One region of the Rhodococcus triatomae genome, then DNA from elsewhere that is predicted to be linked to it. Evidence: riboswitches for the same ligand, from Rfam matches in the RefSeq annotation. Region 1 holds a riboswitch; each other region holds the start of a gene.
The links. A riboswitch is a leader RNA that binds a small molecule or an ion and turns the genes downstream of it on or off. The one in region 1 is predicted to bind S-adenosylmethionine.
Positions count from the first base shown of each region.

Region 2: it holds a riboswitch for S-adenosylmethionine, as region 1 does, so the genes downstream of both, G4H71_RS14490 (LLM class flavin-dependent oxidoreductase) here and G4H71_RS17390 (bifunctional o-acetylhomoserine/o-acetylserine sulfhydrylase) in region 1, are expected to answer to the same signal.
Region 3: it holds a riboswitch for S-adenosylmethionine, as region 1 does, so the genes downstream of both, G4H71_RS11300 (amino acid ABC transporter permease) here and G4H71_RS17390 (bifunctional o-acetylhomoserine/o-acetylserine sulfhydrylase) in region 1, are expected to answer to the same signal.
Region 4: it holds a riboswitch for S-adenosylmethionine, as region 1 does, so the genes downstream of both, G4H71_RS07975 (aminotransferase class V-fold PLP-dependent enzyme) here and G4H71_RS17390 (bifunctional o-acetylhomoserine/o-acetylserine sulfhydrylase) in region 1, are expected to answer to the same signal.

Region 1 covers NZ_CP048814.1:3,647,479-3,655,012, forward strand. The annotation lists gene metX (homoserine O-acetyltransferase MetX) at 1-884, opposite strand, end outside; gene G4H71_RS17390 (bifunctional o-acetylhomoserine/o-acetylserine sulfhydrylase) at 881-2,182, opposite strand; SAM riboswitch class IV at 2,375-2,491, opposite strand; gene G4H71_RS17395 (NADP-dependent isocitrate dehydrogenase) at 2,784-4,007, shown strand; gene G4H71_RS17400 (DUF427 domain-containing protein) at 4,085-4,798, opposite strand; gene G4H71_RS17405 (MFS transporter) at 4,952-6,115, shown strand; gene G4H71_RS17410 (exodeoxyribonuclease III) at 6,126-6,932, shown strand; gene trpS (tryptophan--tRNA ligase) at 7,000-7,534, shown strand, end outside.
Region 2 covers NZ_CP048814.1:3,058,794-3,066,327, forward strand. The annotation lists gene G4H71_RS14455 (TspO-related membrane protein) at 1-35, shown strand, start outside; gene G4H71_RS14460 (HAD-IIA family hydrolase) at 623-1,396, opposite strand; gene G4H71_RS14465 (hypothetical protein) at 1,514-1,654, opposite strand; gene G4H71_RS14470 (hypothetical protein) at 1,777-2,205, opposite strand; gene G4H71_RS14475 (hypothetical protein) at 2,202-2,567, opposite strand; partial or broken gene G4H71_RS14480 (HAD-IIA family hydrolase) at 2,710-2,814, opposite strand; gene G4H71_RS14485 (sulfite exporter TauE/SafE family protein) at 2,882-3,643, opposite strand; SAM riboswitch class I at 3,819-3,933, shown strand; gene G4H71_RS14490 (LLM class flavin-dependent oxidoreductase) at 3,997-5,049, shown strand; gene G4H71_RS14495 (ABC transporter substrate-binding protein) at 5,192-6,826, shown strand; gene G4H71_RS14500 (ABC transporter permease) at 6,832-7,534, shown strand, end outside.
Region 3 covers NZ_CP048814.1:2,404,789-2,412,322, forward strand. The annotation lists gene G4H71_RS11275 (CaiB/BaiF CoA transferase family protein) at 1-714, shown strand, start outside; gene G4H71_RS11280 (hypothetical protein) at 672-1,121, opposite strand; gene mbp1 (microaggregate-binding protein 1) at 1,309-1,548, shown strand; gene G4H71_RS11290 (ABC transporter substrate-binding protein) at 1,715-2,722, opposite strand; gene G4H71_RS11295 (amino acid ABC transporter ATP-binding protein) at 2,767-3,570, opposite strand; gene G4H71_RS11300 (amino acid ABC transporter permease) at 3,567-4,535, opposite strand; SAM riboswitch class I at 4,598-4,691, opposite strand; gene G4H71_RS11305 (hypothetical protein) at 4,830-5,546, opposite strand; gene G4H71_RS11310 (TetR/AcrR family transcriptional regulator) at 5,744-6,376, opposite strand; gene G4H71_RS11315 (ABC transporter ATP-binding protein) at 6,605-7,354, shown strand; gene G4H71_RS11320 (ABC transporter ATP-binding protein) at 7,351-7,534, shown strand, end outside.
Region 4 covers NZ_CP048814.1:1,697,931-1,705,464, reverse strand. The annotation lists gene G4H71_RS07985 (YciI family protein) at 304-1,014, shown strand; gene G4H71_RS07980 (RNA polymerase sigma factor) at 1,019-2,275, shown strand; SAM riboswitch class IV at 2,326-2,439, shown strand; gene G4H71_RS07975 (aminotransferase class V-fold PLP-dependent enzyme) at 2,513-3,799, shown strand; gene G4H71_RS22875 (putative leader peptide) at 3,801-3,902, shown strand; gene G4H71_RS07970 (LLM class oxidoreductase) at 3,952-4,593, shown strand; gene G4H71_RS07965 (flavin reductase family protein) at 4,632-5,132, opposite strand; gene G4H71_RS07960 (YbaK/EbsC family protein) at 5,177-5,650, opposite strand; gene G4H71_RS07955 (hypothetical protein) at 5,655-6,632, opposite strand; gene G4H71_RS07950 (TetR/AcrR family transcriptional regulator) at 6,820-7,455, shown strand; gene G4H71_RS07945 (alpha/beta fold hydrolase) at 7,525-7,534, opposite strand, start outside.

The DNA of each region.
Region 1 (7,534 bases):
CGGCCGACGTCGTGTCGGTTCATCGCCTCGCTCAACAGGACGTACGTCCCCGGGTCGAAACGGCTCACGAGCTTGTCGGCCTGGTATTCGAGGTAACTCTGCACGGAGTAGCGACCGCCGTCCCAGGGATCCTCGCCGTCCTGGGCGGAATTCGCGAACCTGCTGTCCAGTTCGTGCTCGGTGCGATACGTCAGGTGCGCGATCCGGCGTGCGATGCCGAGCCCGACGCGGGGCGCGCGGTCGGTGCCGTAGTAGTCGCCACCCTGCCAGTCCGGGTCCCCGGTGATCGCCGCGATCTGGGTGGTCTGGGTGCCGATCTGGTCCGCGGTGGCCCGGGCGCCGACGGCCACCACGAGCGCGGCCGAGACCCGGTCGGGGTGGGTGACGGCCCACTCGAGCGCGCGCATGCCGCCCATCGAGCCGCCGACCACCGCCGCGAGCCGGTCGATCCCGAGGAGATCGACGAGGATGCGCTCGGCCGTGACCTGGTCGCGGATCGACGTGTACGGGAATCGGCTGCCGTAGGGACGGCCGTCCGGTGCGAGCGAGCCGGGGCCGGTGGATCCGCGGCAGCCGCCGAGGACGTTGACGGCCACGACGCACCACTCGTCGGTGTCGACCGGCGCGCCGGGGCCGATCATGCCCTCCCACCATCCGGGGGAGGGGTGGACGTCGTCGGCGGGTCCGACGACGTGGGAGTCGCCGGTCAGCGCGTGCTCGACCAGCACCACGTTGTCGCGGGTGGGGGAGAGCTCGCCCCAGCGCTGGACCGCGAGCGACACGGACTCGACGGTGGATCCGCTCTCGAGTTCGACCGGGCCGATGTCGACGGTGCTCAGCCGGCCGTCGGGAAGCAGCAGCTCGTGCACCGATGTCGCCGTCAAGATCCGACCGCCGTCAGTCCGGAACGCAGATCGGCGAGGATGTCGTCGATGCCCTCGATCCCGACCGCCAGGCGCACCAGGCCGGGGGTGACGCCTGCTGCGAGTTGCTCCTGCGCGGACAGTTGCGAATGTGTCGTGGATGCCGGGTGGATGACGAGCGAACGCACGTCCCCGATGTTGGCGACGTGGCTGTGCAGCGTCAAGGCGTCGACGAATCGCTTGCCTGCCTCCAGCCCGCCGGCGAGTTCGAACGCGACGATCGCGCCGGTGCCCTTCGGGGCGAGCTCGAGTGCGCGTGCGTGCCACGGTGACGACTCGAGCCCGGCGTAGCTCACCGAGGTGACCTGGGCCTGCCCTTCGAGGAACTCCGCGACGGCCTGAGCGTTGGCGATGTGACGCTCCATGCGGAGGCTGAGGGTCTCGATGCCCTGGCTGATGAGGAACGCGTTGAACGGTGAGACCGCGGAGCCGAGATCGCGCAGCAACTGGACGCGGGCCTTGAGCGCGAACGCGGGAGGCCCGAGCTCGGCGAAGACCACTCCGTGATAGCTCGGGTCCGGGTGGGTGAAGCCGGGGAATCGGTCCCGGCCTTCCTCGTCCCGGACCGTCCAGTCGAAGGTGCCGCCGTCGACGATCACCCCGGCGATCGCGGTGCCGTGTCCGCCGAGGTACTTGGTCGCCGAATGGACCACGATGTCCGCACCGAGCTCGAGCGGACGGATCAGGTACGGCGTGGGAACGGTGTTGTCCACGACGAGCGGCAGCCCGTGCGCGTGCGCGACCTCCGCGATCCCGGGGACGTCGAGTACGTCGTTCATCGGGTTCGAGACGGTTTCGCCGTAGAACGCCTTGGTGTTCGGTCGGACGGCCGCGCGCCACTGGTCGAGATCGTCGGGATCGTCGACGAACGAGACCTCGATGCCGAGCTTCGGCAGCGTGTAGTGGAAGAGGTTGTAGGTGCCCCCGTAGAGCCGCGGACTCGAGACGACGTGGTCGCCGGATCCGGCGATGTTGAGGATCGCGAAGGTCTCCGCTGCCTGTCCGGACGCGAGCAACAGTGCCGCGACTCCGCCTTCGAGGGCGGCGATGCGTTGTTCGACCGCGTCCTGGGTGGGGTTCATGATGCGGGTGTAGATGTTGCCCGGCTCCGCCAGCCCGAACAGCGCCGCCGCGTGATCGGTGTTGTCGAACGTGTACGAGGTGGTCTGGTAGATCGGCAGCGCCCGGGCCTTGGTGGTGGCGTCGGAGGTCTGTCCGGCGTGGATCTGCTTGGTCTCGAACGACCAGTTCTCGGTCATGGTGAATGCTCCGGGGTGGGTGCGCGTCGTGCGGCTGCCTGCAGTGGTCTGGACTGGCGACTACCTACGACAGTGGCAATTCGTCCACGGCGAGCAATGCGGTGTCGACAGACGATGCGGTATCGACAGGCGATGCGGTGCCGACAGGCAATTCGGGGCCGACGGGCAACTCATGGCTGACACCTCCACGTGGATCCGCGCTTGTCTCCCGACCCTGTGATCGGGGAACCAGGTCATCACCCGGGGCACCCCACCGCGGTGGAGGGTTGCCGGCCAGCCAGCCGGGGCTCGATGCTGACGCTCATGACCTCCGTCGATCTTAACCGCTGTCGACCGAGCGCCCGAACCGGCACCGAACACGCCTTCCATCTGCGGAAAGTTACCCATTGGTAGTAACCTGTTCCATGCCCCGCCGGTTGAAGTTTCCGGACATAGCAGTACGCTTGTCTTGTTTGGGACCGGTCTCGCCGAGGTCGACCCCGACCGGCTAGCTTTGATAATCGAATCGTTCGCGGACTCACCCACAAAGTGCGTTCGTGGTCGTGCAACCAGGGAAACTTCCTACAGCGACCCAGGAAACTCAGGAGGACGCGAAGCACCCATGTCCAAAATCAAGGTTGAGGGCACCGTCGTAGAACTCGACGGCGACGAGATGACACGCATTATCTGGCAGTTCATCAAAGACAAGCTCATCCATCCGTATCTGGATGTGAATCTCGACTACTACGACCTCGGCATCGAGTACCGCGACGCCACCGACGACCAGGTGACGGTCGACGCCGCGAACGCCATCAAGCAGCACGGTGTGGGTGTCAAGTGCGCGACCATCACCCCCGACGAGGCCCGGGTGGAGGAGTTCGGCCTCAAGAAGATGTGGCGGTCCCCGAACGGCACCATCCGCAACATCCTCGGCGGCACGATCTTCCGTGCGCCGATCATCATCTCCAACGTCCCGCGCCTGGTTCCCGGCTGGACCAAGCCGATCATCATCGGCCGTCACGCATTCGGCGACCAGTACCGCGCCACCGACTTCAAGGTCCCCGGACCGGGCACGGTGACCATCACGTACACCCCCGCGGACGGCAGCGAGCCGATCGAGCACGAATTGGTGAACTTCCCCGAGGCGGGTGGCGTCGTCCAGGGGCAGTACAACTTCACCAAGTCCATCGAGGACTTCGCTCGCGCGTCGCTCAACTACGGCCTGCAGCAGAACTACCCGGTCTACCTGTCGACGAAGAACACGATCCTCAAGGCGTACGACGGTGCGTTCAAGGACATCTTCCAGCACATCTACGAGACCGAGTTCAAGGCCGAGTTCGATGCTGCGGGGCTCACCTACGAGCACCGCCTCATCGACGACATGGTCGCCTCTGCGCTCAAGTGGGAGGGTGGCTACGTCTGGGCCTGCAAGAACTACGACGGCGACGTCCAGTCGGACACCGTCGCCCAGGGCTTCGGTTCGCTGGGTCTGATGACATCGGTGCTGCTGACTCCGGACGGCAAGACCTGCGAGGCGGAGGCCGCACACGGCACCGTCACTCGCCACTTCCGTCAGCACCAGCAGGGCAAGCCGACGTCGACCAACCCGATCGCGTCGATCTTCGCCTGGACCCGTGGCCTCGACCACCGCGGCAAGCTCGACAACACCCCCGAGGTGCGCGGGTTCGCCCAGGATCTCGAGGACGTCGTCATCCGGACCGTCGAGGGCGGGCAGATGACGAAGGATCTCGCGATGCTCGTCGGCGGCGACCAGGGCTACCTCACCACCGAGGAGTTCCTGGGAGCACTCGACGTCAATCTGCAGAAGGCGCTCTCGAACCGATAGCGCACCACGGACGGGCGGTTCCCGGCGCGGCGATGCCGCTGCCCGCGGAGCCGCCCGTTCGCCGTGTCCGACGACGTCTACCGACGTTCGAGACGCACGTCCAGTTTCTCCTGGTAGAACGCCACGAGCCCGGTGATCGCCCGCGACTCGTCGAACGGGGTGGGATAGCTCCAGGCGACGTCGCGCAGCACCCCGCGGCCGACGTGGGCGTCGAAGTAGGTGGCCTCGCCCTTGTACGGGCACCAGGTCCGGGTGGCGCTCGGGACGAGCTCGATCAGGACGTGCTCGACGGGGAGATAGAACCGGGCGAACGGGAAGCCCGTCTCGAACAGCATCCGGTGGTCCGCCGACTCGGCGATCCTCTCGCCGTCGCATCCGATCGTCAGCAGCCGGGAACAACTGCGGACGTCGATCCGATGGAACGGATCGCGCGGGTGCCCGTCGATCGGGTCGTCCTCCTCGTACCACCGGCCGTCGTCGACGTGCAGCAGCACGTACTCCTGCAGCCCGGGGTCCGCGAGGCGCACGGCCTGGCCGACGCGCAGCCCGCCGACGACGACATCGAACTCGATACCCCGGGCGGTGTGCGTCCGGGGAGTGAGGTCCGCCGCAATATCCCCCGTCGGGAATGCATAGGACGGCACGTGCTGTTGCGGTTCCCAGACGAGGACCGCGCTCGTCGAATCGACGATCGTCGCGTCACCGGACCGCACCCGGACGCGCTTCGGGGTGGGTTCGCAGCGCGCGCTCTTGCGGAGACCGGCGAGTTCGGTGCGCATCTCGACTGCCATGGTTCGAGTCTGCTCCGGGCGCGTCGGCTGCGCACGTCGATCAGCAGACCGGCCCCACGGGAACCACCAGCAACGAGAGAAACGGTGACAGTGACGACCACGACCCAGCCCGCCGGGCGCGTAGGCACCCCGTCGCTGCATCCGTCGCACCGGATGCTCGCGCTGATCGCCCTCGCGATGGGCGGATTCGGTATCGGTACCACCGAGTTCGTGGCCATGGGATTGCTGCCGGAGATCGCGGCCGGACTGTCGGTCACCGAGCCCGTCGCCGGCCACACCATCTCCGCGTACGCGCTCGGCGTCGTCGTCGGTGCGCCGCTGATCGCGGTACTCGGCGCGCGGCTGCCGCGCAAGCCGCTGCTTCTCGGCATGGTGGCCGTCTTCGTGCTCGGGAACGCGGCATCGGTGATCGCCCCGACCTACGAGACGCTGATCGCGGCCCGGTTCCTCGCCGGGTTCCCGCACGGCGCGTACTTCGGTCTCGCGGCGCTGGCGGCCGCGCACATCGCCGAGCCGGGCAAGCGGGCGAAGTCCGTCGCTCTGGTGATGATGGGTCTTTCCGTGGCCAACGTGATCGGGGTTCCGGTGGCGGCGTGGCTCGGCCAGCACTTCGGATGGCGCGCGGCCTTCGCGCTCGTCGCGATCATCGGGCTGGTCACCATGGCCGCGATCTGGCGGTGGGTCCCCGCCCTCCGCGGGATGACCCTGACCCGGCCGCGTACCGAACTCGGGGCGCTGCGCCGCCCCCAGGTCCTGCTCACCCTCGCGGTCGGCATGGTCGGGTTCGGCGGAATGTTCGCCGTATACACCTATATTTCGACAGCCTTGACCGACGTGTCCGGGCTGTCGGCATCGATGATTCCCGTCGCGCTGATGATCTACGGCGTCGGCATGGTCGCGGGCAACTTCGCAGGCGGTGCACTCGCCGACCGGGCACTCGTACCGGGGTTGTTCGTCTCGATGGGTGCCCTCACCTGCCTCCTGGTGGCCTTCGTCTTCGCGCTCGGCAACCCGGTGACCGCGCTGCTCGGGTTGTTCCTCATCGGCGCAGCCGGAGCGTCGATGGTGCCGGGGCTGCAGACGCGGCTGATGGATGTCGCCGCGGACGCGCAGAGCCTCGCAGCGTCCCTCAACCACGCCGCGCTGAACCTGGCCAACGCGTTCGGGGCCTGGATCGGTGGCGTCGTCATCGCTGCCGGTTTCGGCTATCGCGCCCCGGCCGCCGTCGGCGCGGTGCTCGCCGCGGGAGGTCTCGTCGTCCTCGTCGTAGCGGTGCTCGTCGAGCGCCGCTCGGCCCGTGTCGGCAGCATCCGCTAGGGTCCCGGCCGTGTCGCACATCATCTCCACGGTCAACGTCAACGGCGTCCGCGCCGCCGCCCGCAAGGGCCTCGTCGAGTGGCTCGGAGCCACCGAGGCCGACGTCGTGTGCCTGCAGGAGACGCGGGCCAGTGACGAGCAACTGCGCGACACCCTCGCGCCGTCCCTCGACGGCGGCTGGCACGTCGTGTCCGCCGAGCCGGCGGCCAAGGGCCGCAACGGTGTCGCCGTGCTGTCCAGGGAGCCGGCCGACGCGGTCCGGATCGGCCACGGCGACGACGAGTTCGCGGAAGCCGGCCGCTACCTCGAGGCGGATTTCGGTGACCTGACCGTGGCGAGCCTCTACCTGCCCTCGGGGGAAGCGCAGACACCCCGGCAGGACGAGAAGGAACGATTCATGGAATCGTTCGCCGCCCATCTGGGTGACACGGCGGCAGAGGCGGCCGCGGCCGACCGCGACATCGTCGTCTGCGGCGACTGGAACATCGCGCACACCGAACTCGACCTGAAGAACTGGAAGACGAATCGGAAGAACTCCGGCTTCCTCCCGCACGAGCGGGACTGGCTGAGCGCGTTGCTGGCAGCGGACGCGGCGTGGGTCGACGTCGTCCGCAGTCTCCGTCCCCACGTCGACGGGCCGTACTCGTGGTGGTCCTACCGGGGCAAGGCGTTCGACAACGACGCGGGCTGGCGCATCGACTACCAGATCGCCACGCGAGCGCTCGCCGACCGCGCCAAGGATGCGCGTGTCGAACGTGCGGCCACCTACGATCAGCGCTGGTCCGACCACGCCCCGGTCACCGTCCACTATCGTTGACGCGCAGGCAGGGGCCTGTGCGCTGCCGCCGCGCAGCACGAAGAGACCGCATGAAAAGATCGAAACCATGTCGACACCTGCACCGACCGCTCCCTCCGCGAAGCCCCGGGTCCTGTCCGGAATCCAGCCGACCGCCGACTCGTTCCACCTCGGCAACCTGATCGGCGCGCTGCAGCAGTGGATCCCCCTGCAGGACGATCACGACGCGTTCTACTTCATCCCGGACCTGCACGCGATCACGGTCCCGCAGGACCCGAAGGAGCTGCGCCGCCGCACGAAGGTGGCCGTCGCGCAGCTGCTCGCCCTCGGCATCGACCCGGACCGGGCGACCTTGTTCGTGCAGAGCCAGGTTCCCGAGCACGCCCAGCTCGCGTGGGTACTCGAGTGCATCACGGGATTCGGTGAGGCCAGCCGGATGACACAGTTCAAGGACAAGTCCGCCAAGCAGGGGGCCGACCACGCGAGCGTGGGGCTGTTCACCTATCCGATGCTCATGGCGGCGGACATCCTCCTCTACCGGCCGCAGCTGGTCCCGGTCGGCGAGGATCAGCGGCAGCACCTCGAACTCGCCCGCGACCTCGCCGGCCGGTTCAATTCCCGCT
Region 2 (7,534 bases), 590 kb from region 1:
GCGTGCGAGTGCTGGAGCGCGGCCGGGCGGCGTGACCACGCAGCTCCGTAGCTCGGTCACCTCGAGTGCGGTGAACTCTGGTCGGGGGCGGTAGGCCCGCTGCGCCGTGACCACCTCGGCAGTGCCCCTGATGCTTGTCCGGGCGTGGGCGGATCCGAATCCACCGAACCGGTGGAATACCAACGGCCGCTGAGGTAGTCGCGGTAGAGAAGTGAATGCTGATCTCCGGTCGCGTGGCTGACCCTGTCGTCGAGCCACGCGATCTCAGGTGTGAGTCCGGGCTCGCTGACCGTCCGGATCTCCGGGAGTTTCGCTGCCCTGCTTCGCCATTCGTCTCCCGCAGCGTCGAGGAGATCTCGGATTTCGTGAACCCTGCGGAGCGGTATCGGCATCGTGGTCTCCTTCCGCGCATGTGGCGTCGCCGGATACTAAGTTACTACTTAGTAAGGTTACTGCACCGTAGGTTGGTGAACAAGGTACGGGATGCCTTGCGGGCCTGTGAAATGCGCGTTCGCCGAGGACGAGTTGTGGTGTCGACGAATACGCCTCGATGAATGTTGTGGAGATCCACTATCCAGTACCCACCGATACGGAGCCGTGGGCGAAGATGCCACCGAGCGGGTCAGTCCCCTGGCGGGCCGAACGGGTCGTCGGTGCGGCCCACCAGATCGGCGACCGATCCGATGACGGCGGTCGGCCGGTAGGGGAACCACTCGACCGATGCGGTACTCGAGATACCGGTGAGGACGAGGATGGTGCGCATGCCGGATTCGAGCCCACAGACGACGTCGGTGTCCATCCGGTCCCCGATCATCAGTGTGTGCTCGGAATGCGCACCGATGGCGCGCAACGCGGAACGCATCATCAGGGCGTTCGGCTTGCCGACGTAGTAGGGGTCGCGGCCGGTCGCCTTCGTGATCAGGGCGGCCACCGATCCGGTCGCCGGCAGCACCCCGTCCCGCGACGGCCCCGTCGGATCGGGGTTGGTGGCGATGAACCGGGCGCCACCCTCGACCAGGCGGATCGCCTTGGTGATCGCCTCGAACGAGTAGGTGCGGGTTTCGCCGAGCACGACATAATCGGGGTGGTTGTCGGTGAGGACGTACCCGGCATCGTGCAGCGCGGTCGTGAGCCCCGATTCGCCGACGACGTACGCGGTGCCGCCCGGGCGCTGGTCGCCGAGGAACTTGGCGGTGGCCAGCGCCGACGTCCAGATCGAGGACTCCGGGATGTCGAGACCGGATTGCAGCAGCCGGGCGCGAAGATCCCGTGGCGTACGAATCGAATTGTTCGTGAGCACCATGAACGGCGTCCCGTTCTCGCGCAGCTCGGCGACGAAGGAGTCGGCGCCGGGCACGAGCTTGTCCTCGTGGACCAGAACTCCGTCCATGTCCATGAGGTAGGTCCAGCCGGGGCGTTCCTCGTCGTCCGTCACCCTGCCAGTATGCGCCGCAGACCCCGCCGGGCGCTGGCGGTGTGACCGGTCAGGCCAGCAGTCGCCACAACCCGACGATCACGGCACGCAGCGCGTTCGGGGACAGCTGACGAACCCCATGAGCACACCAATCCCCATCAACTGTGCCGCGGTGCCGATCAGGCTCAGCCCGAACACCTGGGGCGCCACGGACAGTCCGAGCCCGGACAGGAACAGCATCAGCGCGACTCGTCTGCCGAATCAGAACGTGCGATCCCAGGCGCTCCAGCGGGCGACACCTCGGCGGCACCGGTCCAGCTCGATCAGGGCGACACCCGGCGGGTCTTGCTTGGCTGTGGTCATCATTCCTCCACTGGTGTCAGGATCACGCCCATGTTCCTGACGGCGAGTACTGTGGGATCGTCGGGTACCACGATGTAGGCCGTACCCCCACCGGACGGCGCGTAGGCGAACCCGGTGTCGCGAAGCGCAGGCGGGAAGCTTGTAGAGCCGGCGTCGCAGTAGCGGTCGGGGCAGATCCCCACCCACGCCAGAGTGATCGCCCCGAATCCCTCGGTGACCGCGTATCGCCCCGGCTTGATGTCTTCGGGCACCTTCCACACGCCGGCAGTGCTGTACGGATCGTGCGGCGGGACCACCTCTCCCGTGTAGGCCGCTGTCGGTGGTCCGGATCCGGCATCGCTGCTGCTGCACCCGATCGTCAGCGCCAGGATCAGACCCAGTCCGAGCGCTCCGGCGACGATCCCCAGCCAGGCGCTGTTCTTCCTCATGTGGCCTTCTCCTTCTTCGGTGTGCGGTGGGTGTCGCAGACCCGGGCCTTCTTCTCGGTAGCGACGGACACCTCGGGGCACCCTTCGACGTGGCACGCCCGCTCGATGACCCACCGGTGGACGATGACGGTTCCATCGGAGAGGGCGGCTTCGACTTCGAGGCTGGTGACCTTCTGGTCGAACTTCCGAAAGATCCGCAGGTTCACGTCGACAGACGGAAAGTCGGCCCGGACGTAGTTGCAAGTCTGGCGGATATAGTCTTTCGCCTGCTGTTGGTCGACGCCTTCGAGATCGCATCCGAAATCTTCTTCGGGGCGATCACCGATCGTTTGAAACCAGCGAACCCGGGAGTCGAGTGGCATCGCGCTTCTCCTGTGTGACGGGCATCACAGAGCGTATCGTTCACCAGGTCGAAAGGGTTAGCCGTGAACGTGTGGAACTTCTGGGAAATCATCCTGACCTCGATCTCCGGGTGGTTTGCCAGCTGAGAAGTTATTCCTCAATGGTGATCACCATGAACGGCGTCCCGTTCTCGCGCAGCTCGGCGACGAGGGAGTCGGCGCCGGGCACGAGCTTGTCCTCGTGGACCAGGACTCCGTCCATGTCCATGAGGTAGGTCCAGCCGGGGCGTTCCTCGTCGTCCGTCACCCTGCCAGGGCGCTGGCAGTGTGACCGGTCAGGCCAGTAGTCGCCACAACCCGACGAGGCCGACGACCACGATCGTCGCTCGCAGTGCCGCGGGGGACAGTCGCCGCCCGTAGCGGGCGCCGAGGACCCCGCCGACCACCGATCCGACGGCGATGAGCCCGGCCGCCTGCCAGTTGATCCGGTCGCCCGCGACGACGATGTAGGCCGCCGCGGCCACGATGTTGACGACGAGCGCGAGCAGATTCTTCGCGGCGTTCATCCGCTGCACGGACTCGGGCAGGATCGCACCCATCACGCCCATGAGCAGGATGCCCTGGGCCGCGGTGAAATAGCCGCCGTAGACACCGACGGCGAAGGTGCCCACGGTGAGGAGCAGCAGCCGCGTCCGGGACAGCGGCAGATCCTCGCGGGCACCGACCCAACGCTGAATCCGCGGCTGCAACACCACCAGGACGAGAGCGACGACGAGTAGTGCGGGCACGACGCGCGCGAAGACCGTCTCCGGCAGGTGCAGCAGCAGCCACGCGCCGCCGAGTGCACCGAGCAGCGATGCCGGGATCTGCCACTTCAGTCGCGAGCCCTGACCGGCGAGCTCGCGCCGGTACCCCCAGGTTGCGGATATCCCGCCGGTCACGAGCCCGACGGCGTTCGACATGGTCGCGGTCACCGGCGGCACCCCGAACGCGACCAGGGTGGGAAACGTGATGAGGGTGCCGCTGCCGACGAGGGCATTGATCGCCCCGGCGCCGAGGCCGGCGAGCACGATCACCAGCGATTCCCACCAAGTCATCACAGCGACGTTACCGGCCCGTCCCGAGTAGGTGACGGACGGGTGAGAGGCCCATCGAACACCATTCGCGGCCCGTCGTCACGGTTTGAATTCACCCAGATTCTATCGGCTAAATCATTGCGGGAGTGAGTGTTTGACGAGTTGACGACCTGGCCGGCCGGGCCTAGAGTTCGGGTTGCCATCCAGAGCGACCGAGAGACCTGGCTCGTTGACGTCGCAGCAACCCTCCGGACTTCGCGCATTCGCCGCGGGGATTCGGGTGCGGGTGCTACCGCCGGGATCGATGGGAAGGAAATCGTTGTGAACTCTCGTGCGTGTTCGTGCGCCCGCCCCGCCGTGTCGGGGGTGTATTCGTGAAGTTCCTGCTGATGAGCCTGATCGTGCACAGGCCGGATCCGGTGACGGGCGAGAAGCAGTCCACCTCCGAGAGGCTGCGCGAGGTGGTCGATGCCGCCGTGCTCGCCGAGGAACTGGGATACGACGGGTTCGCGGTGGGTGAGCGGCACGAGCATCCGTTCCTGTCGTCGTCGCCGCCGGTCGTGCTCTCGAACATCGCGGCACGCACCGAGACCCTGGCGCTCTGGACCGCGGTCACCACGTTGAGCCTGCTGGATCCGGTGCGGGCGTTCGAGGACTACTCGACGCTCGACAACCTGTCCGGTGGTCGGCTGCAGCTGATCATCGGCAAGGGAAACGGCACCGCGCAGGCCGAGTTGTTCCACGTCACCCCGGACGACCAGTGGGAGCGCAATCGCGAGGGGTACGAGTTGCTGCGGCGGCTGTGGGAGAGCGAGGACGTCACCTGGACGGGACGTTTCCGTCCCCCGCTCGAGCACGCGGTGACTCTTCCGAGGCCGTTGCAACCGCGGCTGCGGATCTGGCACGGCAGCGCGACCAGCCGCGAGTCCGTGGACCTCGCCGCTCGGTACGGGGACCCGCTGTTCTCCGCCAACGTCACGAATCCGATCGAGCCGTACGCGGAACTCGTCCGGTACTACCGGGAGCGGTGGGTCCACTACGGCCACGACCCGGTCGACGCCCTCGTGGGAGCCGGTACCGCGGGCTTCCACGTGACCGAGAACTCGCAGGACGCGATCGACGCGTGGCGGCCGATCCACGCTGCCCAACTCGACTTCGCCCGCGGGCACGGACTGCCCGTCGTGTTCGAGACGGTCGAGGACTTCGTCGAGCGCAGTTCGGCTCTGATCGGGAGTCCGGAACAGGTGATCGACAAGGTGCACCGCTACCACGAGCAGTTCGGTCACGAGGTGATCCATCTCTCCGCCGAGCGCAACGGTCTGCCCGACAAGGAGCATCGCCGCGGCCTCGAGCTCTTCCAGTCGAGTGTGGCTCCGGTGCTGCGCCGGGACCTGCCGAGCCGGCCACTCGGGGCGGTCGGCCGATGACGAGCGAGGGCTTCACCGGAGCCTGGGCGCGCAGGCACGTCGACCTGGGCCGGCTGTCTGCGTCGATCTGTCGACGCTGACCCGCGTCTCGCCGCACCGTTCCCCCTTCCCGATCCTTCCCATCGAGATCACGGAGATCCCTGTGTCCCACACGTCCTTGCCGTCGCCGCTTCGCCGAACCCGCGTCGGAGGTGTCGTCGGCGTCGCGGTGCTGGCTGCGACCCTCGCCGCCTGCGGCGGAACCGATTCGGGAAGCGCCGCCGCCGGCCCCGCCCAGCCCGGTGGCACCCTGCGCTACGGCCTGTCCCAGGCTCCGACGTGCGCGGATCCCGCCCAGTCGGGAACCAACCAGACGATCTACGTCACGCGTCAGGTCGTCGATTCGCTCACCGACCAGGACCCGGACACCGGTGAGCTGACGCCCTGGCTCGCCGAGAGCTGGGAGGTGAACGAGGACGCCTCGTCCTTCACCTTCCGTCTCCGGGAGGGAGTCACGTTCAGTGACGGGACGCCGTTCACCGCCGACTCCGTCAAACGCACCTTCGACTCGATCGCCGACACGCTCACTGCCGCGAAGGCACCGCTCGGCGCGAGCTATCTCAGCGGGTACGCGGGCACCACCGCAATCGACGACACCACCGCCCAGGTCGATTTCGACGCTCCCAACGCACAGTTCCTGCAGGCCTCGTCCACTCCCCAGCTGGGAATCCTCTCGGCCGCGACGACTGAGCTCACCGCGGAGGAGAGGTGCACCGGCGACATCGCGGGAACCGGGCCGTTCGTGTACGAGGACTATCAGCAGGACCGGTCCGTGACGCTGGCCAAGCGCGCCGGATACGACTGGGGCTCGGAGGTGTTCGGCCACGAGGGCGAGGCCTATCTGGACCGGATCGAGTTCACCATCGTCCCCGAATCCGGCGTGCGCACCGGCTCTCTCGCCTCGGACCAGCTGGACGCGATCAGTGATGCGCTCCCGCAGGATGCGCCGCAGATCGAGGCCGTGGGTGGACAGATCCTGACCATCTCGAACCCCGGCACTCCCTTCGGATTCCAGCCGAACATCGCCGAGGCGCCGCTCGACGATCCCGCTGTCCGCGCCGCGCTGGTCTCCGCGATCGACCGGCAGGAACTGGTCGACACCGTGCTCGGACCCGATTTCGAGCCCGCGACCAGTACCCTCGCGAGCCGGACCCCGGGCTATGTCGCACTCGACGACGTCACGTTCGACCCCGACCGCTCGAACACTCTGCTCGACGAGGCCGGCTGGACACTCGGTCCGGACGGGATCCGCGAGCGCGACGGACGCCCACTCGCCTTCCCGGTGATGTTCAGCTCCGTCTTCGCCGGTAACCAGGCGATTCTCGAACTGGTGCAGCAGCAGGTCCGCAACGTCGGCATCGACCTGCAACTGGATCTGGTGCCCACCCCGGAGACGCAGGCGCGGCAGGCCTCGAAGGACTTCGTCGCCACCTACTACAACAGCACCCGCGCCGACGGCGACATCCTGCGCACGTCGTTCGGGCTCGACCAGCGCAACCTCAACAACCGCGGGCCCGTCCCGGACCTCGACGAGGCTCTGGCGGGACAGCTGACCACCATCGACGCCGACGAGCGCAACGAGATCCTCGCTCGCGCGCAGCAACTAGTCCTGGACAACGGGCTGTGGATCCCGACGGTCGAGCTCTCCCAGGCCATCGGGGCGGGACCGCGCGTGCAGGACCTGAAGTTCGAGGCGTCGTCGCGGCTCCAGTTCTTCGACACCTGGATCAGCGAGTAACGGCGATGACCCGCTACCTGGCACTTCGATTCGCGCAGGCGCTCGGCGTCCTGTGGGCGGCCTTCACCGTGTCGTTCGCGGTGCTGTACCTGCTGCCCTCGGACCCGGTGAGTATCGCGGTGGAATCGGCGGGCTCGGGACAGGCCGTCGACCCCGCGGCCATCGCCGAACTCCAGGCACGCTACGGCCTGGATCAGCCGGTGTGGGTGCAGTACTGGACCTCGCTCAGTCACGCCGTTCGCGGTGACTTCGGGTACTCGATCGCCACCGGCCAGTCGGTGACGGCGGCCATCGGGGCGGCGATCCCGAGCACCCTCGCGCTCGCCGGCACCGCGCTGGTACTGGCCGTCCTGTTCGGTGCGTCGGTGGCGATACTCGCGACATACACTCGGGTTCGGTGGCTGCACAGCCTGCTGCTGTCGCTCCCGCCGTTGGGTGTGGCGGTACCGACCTTCTGGGTGGGCCTGATCCTGCTGCAGGTGTTCTCCTTCCAGCTGCGGATCTTCCCCGCTTTCGGCGATGCCACCGCCTCGGCACTGGTCCTCCCGGCAGTGACGCTGGCCTTGCCGACCGGGGCGGTCATCGCCCAGGTGCTCGCCGCGAGCCTCACCACCACCTGGCGGCAACCGTTCATCGACACCGCCCGGGCCAAGGGGGCGTCGCGCTGGCACATCCAGATCCGGCACGCGCTGCGCCTGTCGAGCATTC
Region 3 (7,534 bases), 1.2 Mb from region 1:
ACCGGGCCGGACGAGCACACCCCGACCAAGGTCGGTGTCGCGATGGTGGATGTCGTGACCGGGTTGCATGCGGCGGTCGGTATTCTTGCCGCGCTGCGCCACCGGGAGCGCACCGGGCAGGGGCAGCGGGTCGAGGTGAACCTGCTGTCGTCGCTGCTGGCCGCGCTCACGAACCAGTCCTCGTCCTACGTCGCGGCCGGGGTCGTGCCGGCGGCGATGGGAAACCGACATCCCAGTATCACGCCGTACGAGTTGTACGAGACCGCCGATCGGCCGTTGGTGCTCGCCGTCGGAAACGATCGCCAGTTCCGCTCGCTCGCTGAGGTTCTCGGCCTCGGGTATCTGGCCGACGACCCCCGGTTCGAGACCAACGCTCGGCGCGTGGAGCACCGGGACGAGTTGCGGGACCAACTCGTCGTCGCCCTGTCCGCGCACTCGGCGGATCACTGGTTCGAGGCGCTGACCCGGGCCGGTGTTCCCTGTGGTCCCGTCAACGACATCGCCGGGGCCGTCGCGCTCGCCGAACGGCTGGGCCTCGCACCGGTGGTGGAGGTCGGCGGACGCGAGGGCGAGGACTCGGTTCGTCAGGTGGCCAACCCGATTCGACTGGGATCGACCCCGGTTCGATACCGGACTCCCCCGCCTCGTCTCGGCGAGCACACCGAGGCGGTTCACCGATCACTGTGTGCCGGGCGCGACGGGTCGTCGCCGTAGCCGGTGTGCCGGCGTCGGCGGGCGATCGCGAGGATCAATCCCGCTGCGACCGCGATCTGCCCGAACATCAGCGATGCGGGCAGTGCCAGCAATTCCCATCCGGTCGAGCGGTGGGTCTGCGACCACACGACGATGACGACTGCCAGCGTGACCGTCGAGATCTGGCCGAACGTCATCACGATCCTCGGCGCGCTGCGAGCATCGGAGCGACGGACCAGTCCCGGCGCTCCGGCGAGGACCCCTACCAGTGCGCAGACCAACCCCACCAGGGTCGGGAGCACGACCATCAACTCCACGGGCGCCCGAAGCTCGATCACGCCGCCGATCAGCAGCTGTGGCGCTACGAACAGCCAGATCGACACCGCACACAGCACCGAGATCACCGACACGTTCGAGAGCGTCTTCACAACGACAGCGTAGTGACGCCGGAGGAGGCCGTATTCGCCCTCCCGTCGGAGGATCGAGTCGATGACCTCGAGATATGGGCGATGGTGCTGCCTCGGTGTTTCGGTGCGCTCGATCGCGGGTAGTCGAGAGGCGTGCCACGCGCACGACAGACTGTCCGACCGAACCAGACCGAGGAGGTGTCGCTCTGTGCCGGAGGAAAATTCGGGTCCCACCGAGGGAGTCAAGGGCGTCGTGGAAGGCGTCAAGGGTAAGGCGAAAGAGGTCGCGGGTGCCGTCGCGGGTGACGACGAGCTGACACGGGAAGGCCGGGCTCAACAGGACAAGGCCGACGCGCAGCGGGAAGTCGCCGAGAAGGAGGCCGCTGCGGAGAAGGCGCGCGCCGAGGCAGCTGTTCAAGAAGAACGGCAGCGCGCCGAGCAGGAGTAGTCGCGGCAGTAGTAGTCGCGACCGACGTCTCCAGGCCGAATGGGTGTCCGGCTCCCGGTTCAGAGGTACTTCTCGAACGGATGCGGGCCGATCTCCTCGGCCGGGCGGTCGGGTCGTCCTGCCACACGAAACGCACCTGTAGTCGCTCGGTTCCGGTCATGTCGAACTACTGCTTCGGAAGCCCCGGCGGGTTGATCACCGAAACCTCGACGGCCTCGTTGGAGATGCCCCACCTGTCGAGAACCTCTGCGTAGGTGCCGTTGTCGATCAGATGGTTGATCGCCTCGTTGATCGCTTCGATCAGACCATTGTCCTTCTTGGTCAGCACCGCGATCTCACCCTGGAGGTCCTCGCCTGCGCCGGAGAAGGTCCCCGCGATCTCCGATTCACCGGACTGGGCGACATGGAAGGCGGACGCCGGGTTCGGCCCGAAGTACCCGTCGATGCGTCCCGATCCCAGCGCCAGGTAGTAGTCGGAAGCGTTCTGGTAGTAGAGGATCTCGGCCGGCTCGAGACCTGCGGCCACGTTCCGCTCGTTCCAGGCGACCAGAATGGCCTCCTGGTTCGTTCCCGAGCTCACGCCCACTTTCAGGCCCGCGACGTCTTCGGGGCCCTCGACGACGATGCCGCTGTCCTTCTTCACCTCGAAAGCGAGGTTGTCGAGGCGGTACGTCGAGAAGTCGTACTTCTCCTTGCGTTCCTCGGTGACCGTGACGTTGGAGATGAACACGTCGGCGGCCCCCGAGTCGATGCGGACGAAGTTCTGTGCCCAATCCGCGGCGGTGAGCTCGACCTCGAGGCCGAGGACGTCCGCGATGAGGTACGCGAAGTCGGTCTCGGAGCCGATGATGGTCTTGTCGTCCTCTGCGTAGAAGCGAAGCGGGGGAACGGATCCTGCTGCCCCGGTGACCGCGAGGGTGCCCTTGTCGCGGATGGCCTGCGGCACCTTGGCCGCGATCTCGGGGACCTCGTCCGTCGTGATCCGATCCTGGTCCGCGGTGAGGTTGTATCCTTCGGCAGCCGTATCGGAAGCAGCCGAACCGGCCTCTGCGTCGGAGCCGCACGCGGCCACGGCCAGGAGCGCGGTGGTGGAGAGCGCGGCGATCAGTGCCCTGGCGTGTCGGGGCGGTGACGTCGGCCGGCGGAACGTGATGGGGCGGTGCAGTAGGGACATCGTGACCTTCTCGTGGTGGGGTGTGGGCGGGGTGATCGACCAGGTCACAGGACGCTGGCCAGGAAGGCGCGGGTACGTGCGTGTTGCGGATCGTCGAGCACGTCTTCGGCAGTCCCGCGTTCGACGATCACGCCGTGATCCATGAAGATCACCGTGTCGGCGACCTCGCGGGCGAACCCGATCTCGTGGGTGACGATCACGAGCGTCGTGCCGTCCTCGGCGAGCCCCCGGATCACGGCGAGGACTTCGCCCACGAGTTCCGGGTCGAGTGCCGACGTCGGTTCGTCGAACAGGATCACCGTGGGCCGTAGGGCGAGAGCCCGCGCGATGGCGACTCGTTGCTGCTGTCCGCCGGAGAGCTGGCGTGGATAGTCGTGTGCCTTGTCGGCAACGCCGACTCGCTCGAGGAGGGCGATCGCCTCGCGCTCGACATGGTCGCGCGGCCGACGCTGTGCGGATACGGGTGCCTCGACGACATTCTCGAGAACGGTCAGGTGTGGAAAGAGATTGAAGTTCTGGAAGACGAACCCGATCCGTGACCGTTGGCGGAGGATCTCCGTCTCGCGCAGTTCGTGGAGCTTGTTGCCTCGCCTGCGGTACCCGATCAGGTCGCCGCCCACGCGGATCGTGCCCCGGTCCACCTTCTCGAGGTGGTTGAGCGTGCGCAGGAGAGTGGATTTCCCCGATCCCGAGGGCCCGAGAATGACCGTGACCTCTCCGGTTCCCACCTGGAGGTCGACGCCGTCGAGAACCTTCAGGGAACCGAAGGACTTGTGTACCCCGCGCACGTCGACAGCGAGCGCCGGGGCGGCGGCAGTGGAAGGGGCGGTGCTCTTCTCGTCCGTCATCGCGTGCCACCTCCCCGCGGGAGGGCGGGGCCGCGCTCGGCGATCTCGGCGAACCGTGCCCGGATCTTCTGTAGCGGGGTCATCGGGAGAGCCCGCGCCGAGCCCCGGGCGTAGTGGCGCTCGACGTAGTACTGGACGACGGAGAGTGCGGTGGTGAGGATGATGTACCAGACGGTCGCCACCATGAGGAGGGGGACGACGCGCCCGTTTCGTCCGAAGATCACCTGGACCTGATAGAACAACTCGGCGATGGCCATCGTGGACACGATCGACGTGCCCTTGAACAGGCTGATCACTTCGTTGGCTGCGTTCGGGAGGATGGACCGCATCGCCTGGGGAAGCACGATTTTCAGGAACTGCCTGCGGCGCGGAATGCCGAGTGCCTTGGCTGCTTCCACCTGCCCGGGATCGACGGAGATGATCCCGCCGCGAATGATCTCCGCGGAGTAGGCGGCCTGATGCAGGGCGAGACCGATCACTGCGGCGGTGAACCCGGAGATCACTCCGCCCACCTCGAACTCGAAGAATGCCGGTCCGAAAGGTATACCTACCGAGAGTGTTTGGTACAGGTAGGCGATGTTGAACCAGAACAGCAACTGGACGATCAGCGGGATCGATCGGAAGGCCCAGATGTAGAGCCAGGAAATCGTCTGCAGGACAATGCTGCTCGACAGGCGCCCGAGGGCGACGAGCACGCCGAGACCGAATCCGAGAAGCGTTCCCCACACCGTGAGCTTGACCGTCATCCACAGTGCGCGCAGCACGGAATCGGCGGTGAAGTACTCCGCGAACGTGGGCCAGTCCCATCCCGGGTTGGTGGCGAGACCGTGGACGAACTGCGCCCCGAGCACCAGGACCAGCGCGCTGAGCGCCCAGCGCCAGGGGTGCCGGGTCCGGGCGACGACGAGGTCCGCGTCGCCTCGAGTGACACCGTGATCCGCGCGGGTCTCGGTCGGGGCGCTCATGTCGGAACACCAGAGTGGGCAGGCATCGATCCAGGCCTTTCGGGGTCAGACGATCGCGAGTCGTTCCATCGGTCCCGGCGGTAGCACCCGCACCCGAGAACGGGAGGGTTGCTGCGGCGTCGACGAGCCAGGTCTCTCGGCCGCTCTGGATGGCGTTCCGAACGCTAGACCAGCATCGGGTGGCACGTCGACAATTTGAATCAGCCTGGTGTCCAAACCGAAGCCGCACGTCGCATGCGAAACGACCCCGACCCGGTGGGGGTCGAGGTCGTTTCGGTTGGGGTGGAGCGGGTGTCAGCTCCCGTTTCTGATCACCTGGGTGATGATGTCGGCGATGAATCCACTCGGGTCGTTGATGATCGACGATCCGGACGACCCGTTGGCGATGGGTCCGGACGAGCCGAATCCGGCGCCCTCGACACTGCCGACGACGGCCTCGCCGGCATTCTTGCCGCGAATCGTCGTGCAGACTCCGATCGGATTCCAGGTCTGTTCGCCCCAGAGATCCGGTGTCATGGCGGCGCCGCTGTCGTGCACGGTGCCGACCTGTGCGTTGGCCGGAACCCGGTAGGTGATCTCGAAGACCGCCCGGTTGCTGCCATTGATGAGCCAGCCCAGCCCGGAGCTCACCGACGCCTTGCGGGTGTCCACGTTCACCGCCGGTGTGACGGCGGATCCGTTGACCGTGGCGGATTCGACGACGAATCCGGGCGGCGAATAGTCGGCGATTCCGCGCAGCAGCGGTGGGACACCCCTGGCCGTGGACACCGTCGTCCGGTAGGTGACGGTGCCGCCCGGCGCGACCGTGCCGTCGCCGAGGACCTCCTTGGTCAGCTGGATCCCGACCAGTCCTGCCGCCCCGTTCTGTACCCGGGTGGCGGAGGTTCCGCACGCCGTGTCGGCGGCGGCGACACCGCTTCCGACGGCGAGACCGCCGGTGAGAAGGGCCGCGACGGACAACGCCGCGGCACCCCGGCGGAGGGGTGAGAGGGCGCGTTGAGCTGAGGACATGAACGACTCCGTTCGATGAGCGAGATCACCCCCGGCCCCGCGCCGGAAGTGAGGTGTGTCACATCACAGAGTATTTATACGGACACTTGTTCAACTGCACAAGTCCTGGCTCCGCAAGGTGTGCCTGCTGCGGGTTGCCGGTCTCCTGCCTGGGGAAATGCAGGGGGTCTTCGCGTGGAGGTACGGAAGGGGCCGGCTCAGTAGCCGGGTACGCGGAGAATCCGGAGCACCAGATCGGCGTTGATGTTGCCGAGTTCGTCGGGAGTGAACTCGCCGTCCGGCCGATACCAGCGGCAGATGTCGGCACACAGCGACATGATCGCCAGGCCTGCGACTCGCGGATCGTCCACCAGGAAGTCGCCACGATCGATTCCCGCCTGCAACTCGCGCAGTGTCACGAGGCGGATCTGCCGTCGGATCTCCGATACCGCCTCGCGGTGCTCGGGGGTGAGATGCCGGCGTTCGTACTGCGCGATCCGGGCCCGCTGGTACTTCGTGGCGTGTACCTTGCTGAACTCCCTGACCAGCGCCCGGATCCGATCGACCGGCTCGGTGTGGGCCTCGACCGCGTCCGTGACGATCGCGAGTGAGCGTTCGGTGGATCGAAGGATGAGCCGGAACAGCAACTCTTCCTTCGATGGGAAGTGCACGTAGAGCGCCGCCGGACTCATGCCCGCGCGGGTGGAGATGTCGCGGGTACGGGTGGCCTCGTATCCCACATCGGAGAACAGGTCGGTGGCCGCCCGCAGTAGCCGGTCCTCGGAGCTCGCCTCCTCGGAGGTCTCCGGTGCCGATCCCGTGGAGGTGGTGTCGGCAGGTGTTGCTCCCATCGTGATCCTCTCCCCGCGTACGTAGGTCGCCGCACCGCCGCCGATGCACCTCGCACACTACCTGCGGTGTCGATTCGTGATTGACATCACAACCTACGTCGAGCACACTAAGCAAGCGCTCACCCACCTGAGGCGAGTGTCAACTCTCTGTATGCGGAGCGTGTCCCGAGACGAGGAGTGACCCCATGTCCGAACCCGAACCGGACTCGAGCGAATCGGTTTTTCGCGTTGTCTTCGATCACCGTGGCCTTCGGCGGCATCGTCGCCCTGTCCGACGTCAGCGTGTCCGTACGGCCCGGCGAGGTCCTGGGCGTGATCGGTCCGAACGGCGCGGGCAAGACCACCCTGTTCAACGTCGCGTGCGGATTCGTGACCCCGAAATCCGGGACGGTCACCCGGTTCGGACGGGCGATTCCCCGGCACCGCCCGCACGGGCTGGCCGCGCTGGGAATGGGGCGCACACTGCAGGGGCTCGGACTCTTCGATCGGATGACCGTGCTGGACAACGTGATGATCGGTGCGGACCGCCTCGCCAGGGCCGGGTTCTTCACCGGCCTCCTCGGCCTGCCCGCCGGTGCGGCGGACGACCGCGCGGTGCGTGAACGGGCGATGGAGGTGCTCACCGAGCTGCGGGTGGACGCCTACGCGGACCGACTGCCTCCGAGCCTGCCCTACGCGGTGCGCAAGCGCGTCGCCCTCGCGCGGGCGCTGGTGGGCCGCCCCAGCCTGTTGCTGCTGGACGAGCCTGCGTCCGGACTGTCGGGTGACGAGATGGACGAGCTCGGTGAGCTCATCCGCGGTCTCACCGAGTCGATGTCGGTGATGCTGGTCGAGCACCACATGGATCTCGTGATGAGTGTGTGCGACCGCCTCGTCGTACTCGATTTCGGCAAGGTGATCGCTTCCGGGGCACCGGACGACGTACGCGAGGATCCGGCCGTGCTGGCCGCCTACCTCGGAAACGAGGTGACCGCATGACCGCCACCACTGGTACCCGGGCCGCTCTCGAGATCGAAGGGCTGACGGTGCGGTACGGGCCGATCACCGCTCTCGGTGACGTCCGGATGAGTGTTCCCGAGGGAGCTGTCACGGCGATTCTCGGGGCCAACGGGGCCGGAAAGACCACCCTGCTGCGCACGATCTCCGGTCTGCTGACAC
Region 4 (7,534 bases), 1.9 Mb from region 1:
ACTTCCTTCACTGGAGACGCACTGGGCGTTCACGGCAGACACTGGGCGACAGGGTTGTCGCCTGCGACCGGCAGCCGCGTTCCGTGGTTATCTCACGGTTCGGTAACCGGACGGTGAACGAGCCCGAGAACTCGTCCTCCTGGTTCATTCTTCACCCGTCACCTGTCCCGTGCCCGCTGTGTGTCGATGTGCAGGGTGTGTCGAAGTGAGTGTGCCCACTTCGTCGTCTGGGTAGAGGGCGCTGCGCCCTCCGGTCGGGACGGGGATTCTCGACACGACGAGGCGAAAGCGGAGGAGGAAGCCGTGAACTATCTGGCATTGCTGATGGGTGAGGAAGAGGGTCCGGAGTGGGTACCGGGGACCCCCGAGTTCGAGGCCTCGGTGGCCCGGCACGAGGCGTTCTGGGAGCAGTCGCAGTCCGCGATCGTCGGCGGTGGCGCCCTGCACCCGACGTCCGAGGCGGTGACGATCCGGAACGACGGGCACGGGCGACTGGTGACGGACGGCCCGTTCGCCGAACTGGCCGAGGTGATCGGTGGCTTCTACGTCCTCGAGGCCGACGACCTCGATTCGGTGCTGGAGCTGGTCCGGGCCATCCCGGACACGGCCTCGGGGCACACCGAGGTGTGGCCGTTGGCGGAGTGGTCGCCGGCCTCGGACACGTCGGGGCTGTGGCTGGCGCTGATCCGGGAACCGGCGGCCGACGCCACCCCGCCGGGCACCGCCGAGTGGGAGCGCGGGGCAGCCGAACACCGCGAGTTCGGGGAGTGGGCCGGCGACGCGATCCGAGGCGGCGGCGCGGTGTACCCACCACGCGCGGCAACCACGGCGAGCGTGCGGGACGGGGAACTGCTGCTCAGCGACGGCCCCTACACCGAATCGGTCGAGGTGGCCAACGGCCTGTACGTGCTCCGGGCGCCGGACCGCGACACGGCGGTGTCCCTCGCCTCTCGGATCCCGCTGGGCGAACGGGGCTGTGTGGAACTGCGCCGAATCGTCGACGAGACCGGGTGAGGCGATGGGCACGGGCGGGAGTCGTCTGCCTTCCGGCGACCCGGATCCGGCTCGGATCTTCCGGCAGGAGTTCGGGCGGTCGGTGGGTGCGGTCACCCGGATGTGCGGCGATCTGTCCCTGGCGGAGGACGCCGTGCAGGAGGCGTTCGCCGAGGCGGTCCGCCGGTGGCCGGAGACAGGTGTGCCGGAGCGGCCCGGTGCGTGGATCACGACAGTGGCACGCAACCGCGCTCTCGACCGCCTCCGCCGGGAATCGGGGAGGGCGGGCCGGGAGAGGGAAGCGATGACGATGTGGCCCGCCCCCGACCCCGAACCGGAGCCGGGATGGACCGTCCGCGACGACCAGTTGCGCCTGCTGTTCACCTGCGCGCATCCTGCGCTGTCCCCGGCCTCACAGGTGGCGCTGACACTGCGACTGGTGTGCGGGTTGGGGACGGGGGAGATCGGCCGGCTCCTGCTGTCCGCGGAAAGTTCGGTGGCGCAGCGGATCAGCCGTGCCAAGGCCAAGATTCGCGAGGCGTCGATACCGTTCCGGGTGCCGCCCGATCACCAGCTGCCGGAACGGACGGAGCAGGTTCTGGCGTGTATCCACCTCGTGTTCACCGAGGGATACGCCGCCACCGCCGGAACGGTCCTCGTGCGCGACGAGCTGTGTGACGAGGCGATCCGGCTCGGAAAACTGTTGTGCGAGTTGATGCCGGACGAATCCGAGGCGTGGGCGCTCCTCGCGCTCATACAGTTCCAGGACAGTCGTCGCGGTCAGCGGGTGGACGTCCGCGGTGACGTCGTCCCGTTGGAAGAGCAGGACCGCAGCCGGTGGGACCGGGCCGAGATCGGTGCCGCGATCGCCTGTCTGCGAGCGGCGTCGCGCCGTGGTGCCGGGCGCTACGGTGCGCAGGCCCGGATCGCCGCGGTGCACGCCCTCGCGCCGTCGTGGGAATCGACCGACTGGGCGGCGCTGGTCGACGCGTACGACGCACTCCTCGGCTACGGCGACTCGGCGGTGGTTCGACTGAACAGGGCTGTGGCACTGGGGTTTCGGGACGGGTTTGAGGCGGGAGTCGCGGAGGTGGACCGGTTGGAGTCGGCGCGTTCACCGCTACCCGCGCACGCGATGTCCGCCGTCCGTGCGGACCTGTTGCGCCGCGCCGGACGGCTCGAGGAGTCGCGAGTGCACTACCGGAACGCGATCGCCGGAACGGTGAACGAGAATCGGCGGCGATTCCTGGAACGCCGCCTGGCCGAGGTGAGCCGCGAGTGAGCGGACGGGGGGTTTGACAGCGCGCCGGACTTCTGCCAACCTCTCTCACAGGTCATGAGTACCAGCATCAAGCCCCGGCTCGCTGGTCGGCAACCCTCCTCCGCGGTGGGGTGCTCCGGGTGACGACCTGGCTGCGGCTCAGCAGAGCCCGGCAAGCGCGGACTCCGAGGTGATCCACGTCCCATTTCCGTGGGCGCTGCCGTTCCCGACGAGTCCCTGACCACGAGGGATTTCGACATGACTGCTGTACTGGATCGCTGCACCACCGACATCGCCCCGCTCGCCGAGGTCTCGGGCACCTGTGTGCCGCTCCCGAGTGGCGCACAGTGCCGCTACGCGAACTTCGACTACGCGGCCAGTGCCCCGGTGTTGGCGCAGGTCGGCGCCCGGATCGGGGAACTGGTCCCCACCTACGCCAGCGTGCACCGCGGCGCCGGATACGCGTCGCAGGTGTCGACCGACGCCTACGAGCAGGCCCGCGTCGCGGTCGCGGAGTTCGTCGGTGCCCGCACCGGGGGAGGCCCCGGCGACGACGTCGTCGTCTTCACCCGCAACACCACCGACTCGCTCAACCTGCTGGCGGCGTGCGTGCCCGGTGACGTCGTCGTCCTGGACGTCGAACACCACGCGAACCTGCTGCCGTGGAAGAACTCCCGGGTGGTGGTCGCCTCCGACACGATCGAGGAGACGATCCGCTCCCTGGTCGGCGAACTCTGCTCCCGCCCGGCCGCTCTGCTCGCGGTGACCGGCGCCTCCAACGTCACCGGCGAGATCCTCCCGGTGGCACGGCTGGCCGAGATCGCCCACGCCTGCGGTGCCCGCATCCTGGTGGACGCTGCCCAACTCGCTCCGCATCGTCGGATCGACCTGGCGGCGAGCGGGATCGACTACCTCGCCTTCTCCGGACACAAGCTCTACGCACCGTTCGGTGCCGGCGTGCTGGTGGGTCGGCGTGACTGGCTCGATGCCGCGGCGCCGTATCTCGCCGGCGGGGGTGCCGTCCGCGACGTGACCCTGGACCACACCGAGTGGGCGGCGTCGCCGGCCCGGCACGAGGCGGGCACGCCCAACCTGTTCGGTGCGGCCGGACTCGCGGCGGCCTGCGAGGCCCTCACGGATATCGGGTTCGACGAGATCACCCGGCACGAGGCGGCACTCACCGCGCAGCTCACCGAGGGATTGCGCTGCATCGACGGTGTGCGTCTGCTCCGGCTGTGGAGTGATGCCGAGGACTCTGTCGGGATCGTCACCTTCACCGTCGACGGCGTCGCGCCGCGCGAGGTGGCCGCCTACCTGGCCGACCACGGGATCGGAGTCCGCGACGGCAGGTTCTGCGCGCACCCCGTCCTGAATCGGCTCGGCCTGCCGGGCGGCGCGGTGCGTGCCAGCCTGGGGCTGGGCACCGGGTCGGAGGACGTGCGGCGGCTGGTCGACGCCCTCGCCGAACTGGCGACCCGCGGCGGCGCGCACGACGGTGCCGAGCGGGTGACCGGCGGCACTCCCACCGGCGGCGAAACGCGCTAGCATGGGCCGCATGACATCACGGACCGAGAGCGCGGAGCGCGCTCTGTGGTGCCGTCGGCACGTGGATCTGTGCCGTACCTCGTCGGGTATGTGTCCGAACTGACCGATTTTCCGTCAGCGTCGTTCACCTACACATTCCTCGAGGAATCCCCATGTCGCACACCTCTCTCCGTACCCGTACCTCGCTCCGCCAGTTGCACGTCGCAGTGGAGCTGGCGGGCTCCGGTCACCATCCCGCCTCGGCATCGGCCGTCGGCACCCGTCCGGTGATCGGCCCGGACTACTGGCTCGACCTCACTGTTCCCGTCGCCGAGAGCGAACGTCTCGACCTGTCCGCCTACCCGCGCCACGTCGTGCGGATCCGGGCAGCCGACCTGCGTGAGGCTCAGATCGAACGAGCCCGCATCCGCACCGAACTCGCCGACGACGGGCGGGACCCCGACGACGTCACCGTCCTCGTCGATCTCGAGGTCCTCATCGCGGCGGACGCGCGCAGCGCCCGCAGGGAACTGGCCCGGTTGGACTCCGAATGGGGCGCACCGCGCACCCCCGTCTCGCTGCAGTACGTCGGCACTCCGCTCGGTCTCGCCGGGCTGATCGCCGACATCACCGCAGCCGGTGTCGCGGACGGCGTCACCCTGCTTCCGCTCACCCTTCCCGGGGTGCTCGAGCAGGTCGTCGACACCACCTTGCCGTGGCTGGAGAGCCGCGGCCTGACCACGACATCGGAGGCCGTCGATCAGGCGTTGCGTAGCTTCGGGCTGGCGCCGCGCGAACGCGAACTGGCGTCCTGAGCCGGAGCGTTCCGGTCCGCCCGGCCGGATCTGTTCGGTCAGAGCTCCGTCGGTTTGTGATAGCGACCCCGGTGATAGAGCAGCGGGGCAGACGCGGTCTCGTCCTCGTCGTCGGAGTGGACGCGGGTGACCAGCCCGACGACGAGGGTGTGATCGCCCACGGGGATCAGCTGGTCCACCTCCGCTCGCAGCCAGCTCGGGGTGCCGTGCAGCACGGGCTCGCCGGTGTCCAGCCGCCCCCACAGTGATTCGTCCGCGAATCGCTCGGCCGCGCTGCGGGAGAATCGCTGGGCGAGATGTTGCTGGTGTTCACCGAGAAGGTGGACGACCAGTGAGCGCGCCCCGCGCAGCGCCCCGATACTCGACGACGTCTCGGCGATGTTGAACGTGACCAATGGAGGGTCCAGCGACACCGAGGCGAACGACGTCGCGGTGAATCCGACCGGCCCTGCGCCGGCGTCGAGGGTCACGATCGTGACTCCTGCCGGATGGCGTCCGAGTGCTGCCCGGTAGTCCTCGGCGCTGATCCCGTTGGTCATGATTCCCCACTATAGAGGCGGGGAGTTGCCGGGACCGGTGTGCGTCAGTCGACGTCGATCGCGAGCCCGGCGGTGATCCGCAACAGTTCGGGGAAACTGGTGCGGAAGACGGTCTGCGGGTGACCGGCCGCCGCCCAGAGTTCCGGGTACCCGGCGAGGGCATTGTCGAGATACGTCGGCAGATTGGTGGGGTGGCCCACCGGGGCGACCCCACCGATCGGCTGGCCCGTCACTGCGCGCACCACGTCTGCGGGTGCCCGCGTCAGTGTGCCCTCGAGACGCTTTCCGGTGCGTTCGAGATCGACCTGGTGTCCACCCGAGACGAGGAGTAGGACCGGGTCGTCGTCGAGGAGGAACACCAGCGACTTCGTGATGGCACCCACTGGTACGCCGAGTGAGCTCGCCGCCTCGTCCGCGGTGTGAGTGGACTCGGACCGGGTGACGATCACGCCGTGGTGTCCACGGGCGATCAACGTGGCTGCGACGTGAGCCGCGTTGCGGTGCAGTGGCGTCGGCATGTACTCAGCGTAGAAGCTGCCGCCGCCGTCGCGCTCGCCGAGCCGTGAATCCGAACAGCAGCGACAGTCCTACTGCCGAGTAGATCGCCAGTGCGAGAGCGGGTTGCCCGAGCCCGGTGCCGCCGAAGTACACGACCGAACGCACCCCCTCCGTTCCGGCGCCGGGCGTGATCCACCGGCCGATGGTGGCGTAGAAGGCGGGGATCACGTTGGCGCCGAACGCCCCTCCCGCGCTGGGATTCCCCAGGATCACGAACACGGCGATGGCCAACGGGACCGCGGCGATGCCGAGTGACGCCCGAAGTCCGAGAGTGAAGACGGAGGTCGCGAACACGACCCCGGACCCGAGGACCCACAGCGGAAACCAGTGTCCGGCGAAGGTACCGAGCAGATGCGTGGTGATGAGTGCTCCCAGCGCACCGGAGACCAGCGAGTAGACCAGGAGTGCCGCGGTGTGCGCCGCCGCCTGTGCCAGCGACGTCGGCGCCCCGATGAACAGGCCGATCGCCGCGGCGAGGAGGTATCCGCCGACCACCCACCCGATCGCCAGGTAGAAGCCGGACAGCCCACGATTGTCGTGGACGCCGACCGGGATCTCGTCGCGCACGTCGAACTGACGCCCCTGGCTCGCCTCCACCTGTGCGATCACGGATTCGAGGGCCCCGGCGATGGAACTGCCACCCGCACTCGCGACCACGAGGGTGTCGCGCCCGTCCGCTCCGACGACGAATGCGCCCTGGATCTCGCGGGCGTGCATCTGTGCGCGGGCCGAGGCGGTGCTCGGTAGTACCCGGGTGTCGAGGGGGTTCCCGTCCAACTCGTCGAGTTGCCCGGCGACCTCGGCGACCACGTCGTCGGGCACGCCCTCCCCGGCGACGACAGCGATGGCGATGTCGCGGGGGACCGGCTGGTGGAACGCGGCGACGTAGCTGAGGATGAATCCGAGTTGCAGTGCCAGCACGCCGATCAGCAGGGCCGCCATGACCTTGGGGACCCCGTATCTGGCCACCGGGTCGTGCCGCTCGTGCGGGTGTGCCTCCTGCTCGTTCGCCGTCTCCTGCTCGCCCGCTGCTGTCACCGCACCGTCCTTCCGCGTGAGAATCGTCTGTTCCGGAATCTCGGGAGGCAAGGCATTGCCGATACCCGAGGTATTGAATACCGTAGGTATCGTGACTCGGGATGGTCAAGAACAGTGGGCGACGTCACCGCGGCCGGGTCGCGGCGTGGTACGAGCGCGTCTACTCGACGCGGCCGCCGACGAGTTCGCCGAGCGCGGATTCAGCGCGGCCCGGCTCTCCGAGGTCGCCCGCCGCGCCGGCTTCACCAAGGGCGCGGTCTACTCGAACTTCGCGTCCAAACAGGATCTGTTCGCGGAGTTGTTCGCCCAGCGATCCCTGGAACTGGCCGGCCGTGTACTCGCCGAGATCGGTGGAATGGACCCGGCCGACGCCGTGGGGCACAGCGGGCAGCAGATCGCGTCGTCACTGGTGCAGGATCCCGGGTGGTCACTGCTCGTGCTCGAGTTCGGGCTGCTCGCCGCGCGGGAACCGCAGATCGCGCAGGCCTATCTGCGCGAGCGCCGGCACCTGCGGACACGCCTGATCGAGTTGATCGGCGAGCGCGCGCGCGAATGGGGTGTGGAGAACGCCCTCGACGTCCGCACCACGGCGATCTCCCTGATGGCGTTGATCTCCGGGCTGGTCCTCGAACACTCGGTGGACCCGGAGGAAGTGGATCGGAACGCCATGGGGGCCGCCGTCACCGCGCTGTTCGCCGGCGCCGTGGCGCGCGCCGGCCTCGCCTGACCGCCGTTCGGGCCGGGTCTCGTTCACGCCGGGACGGCGGTGTGACCTTCGCCGGGACGGCGGTGTGACTCAGGCCGGG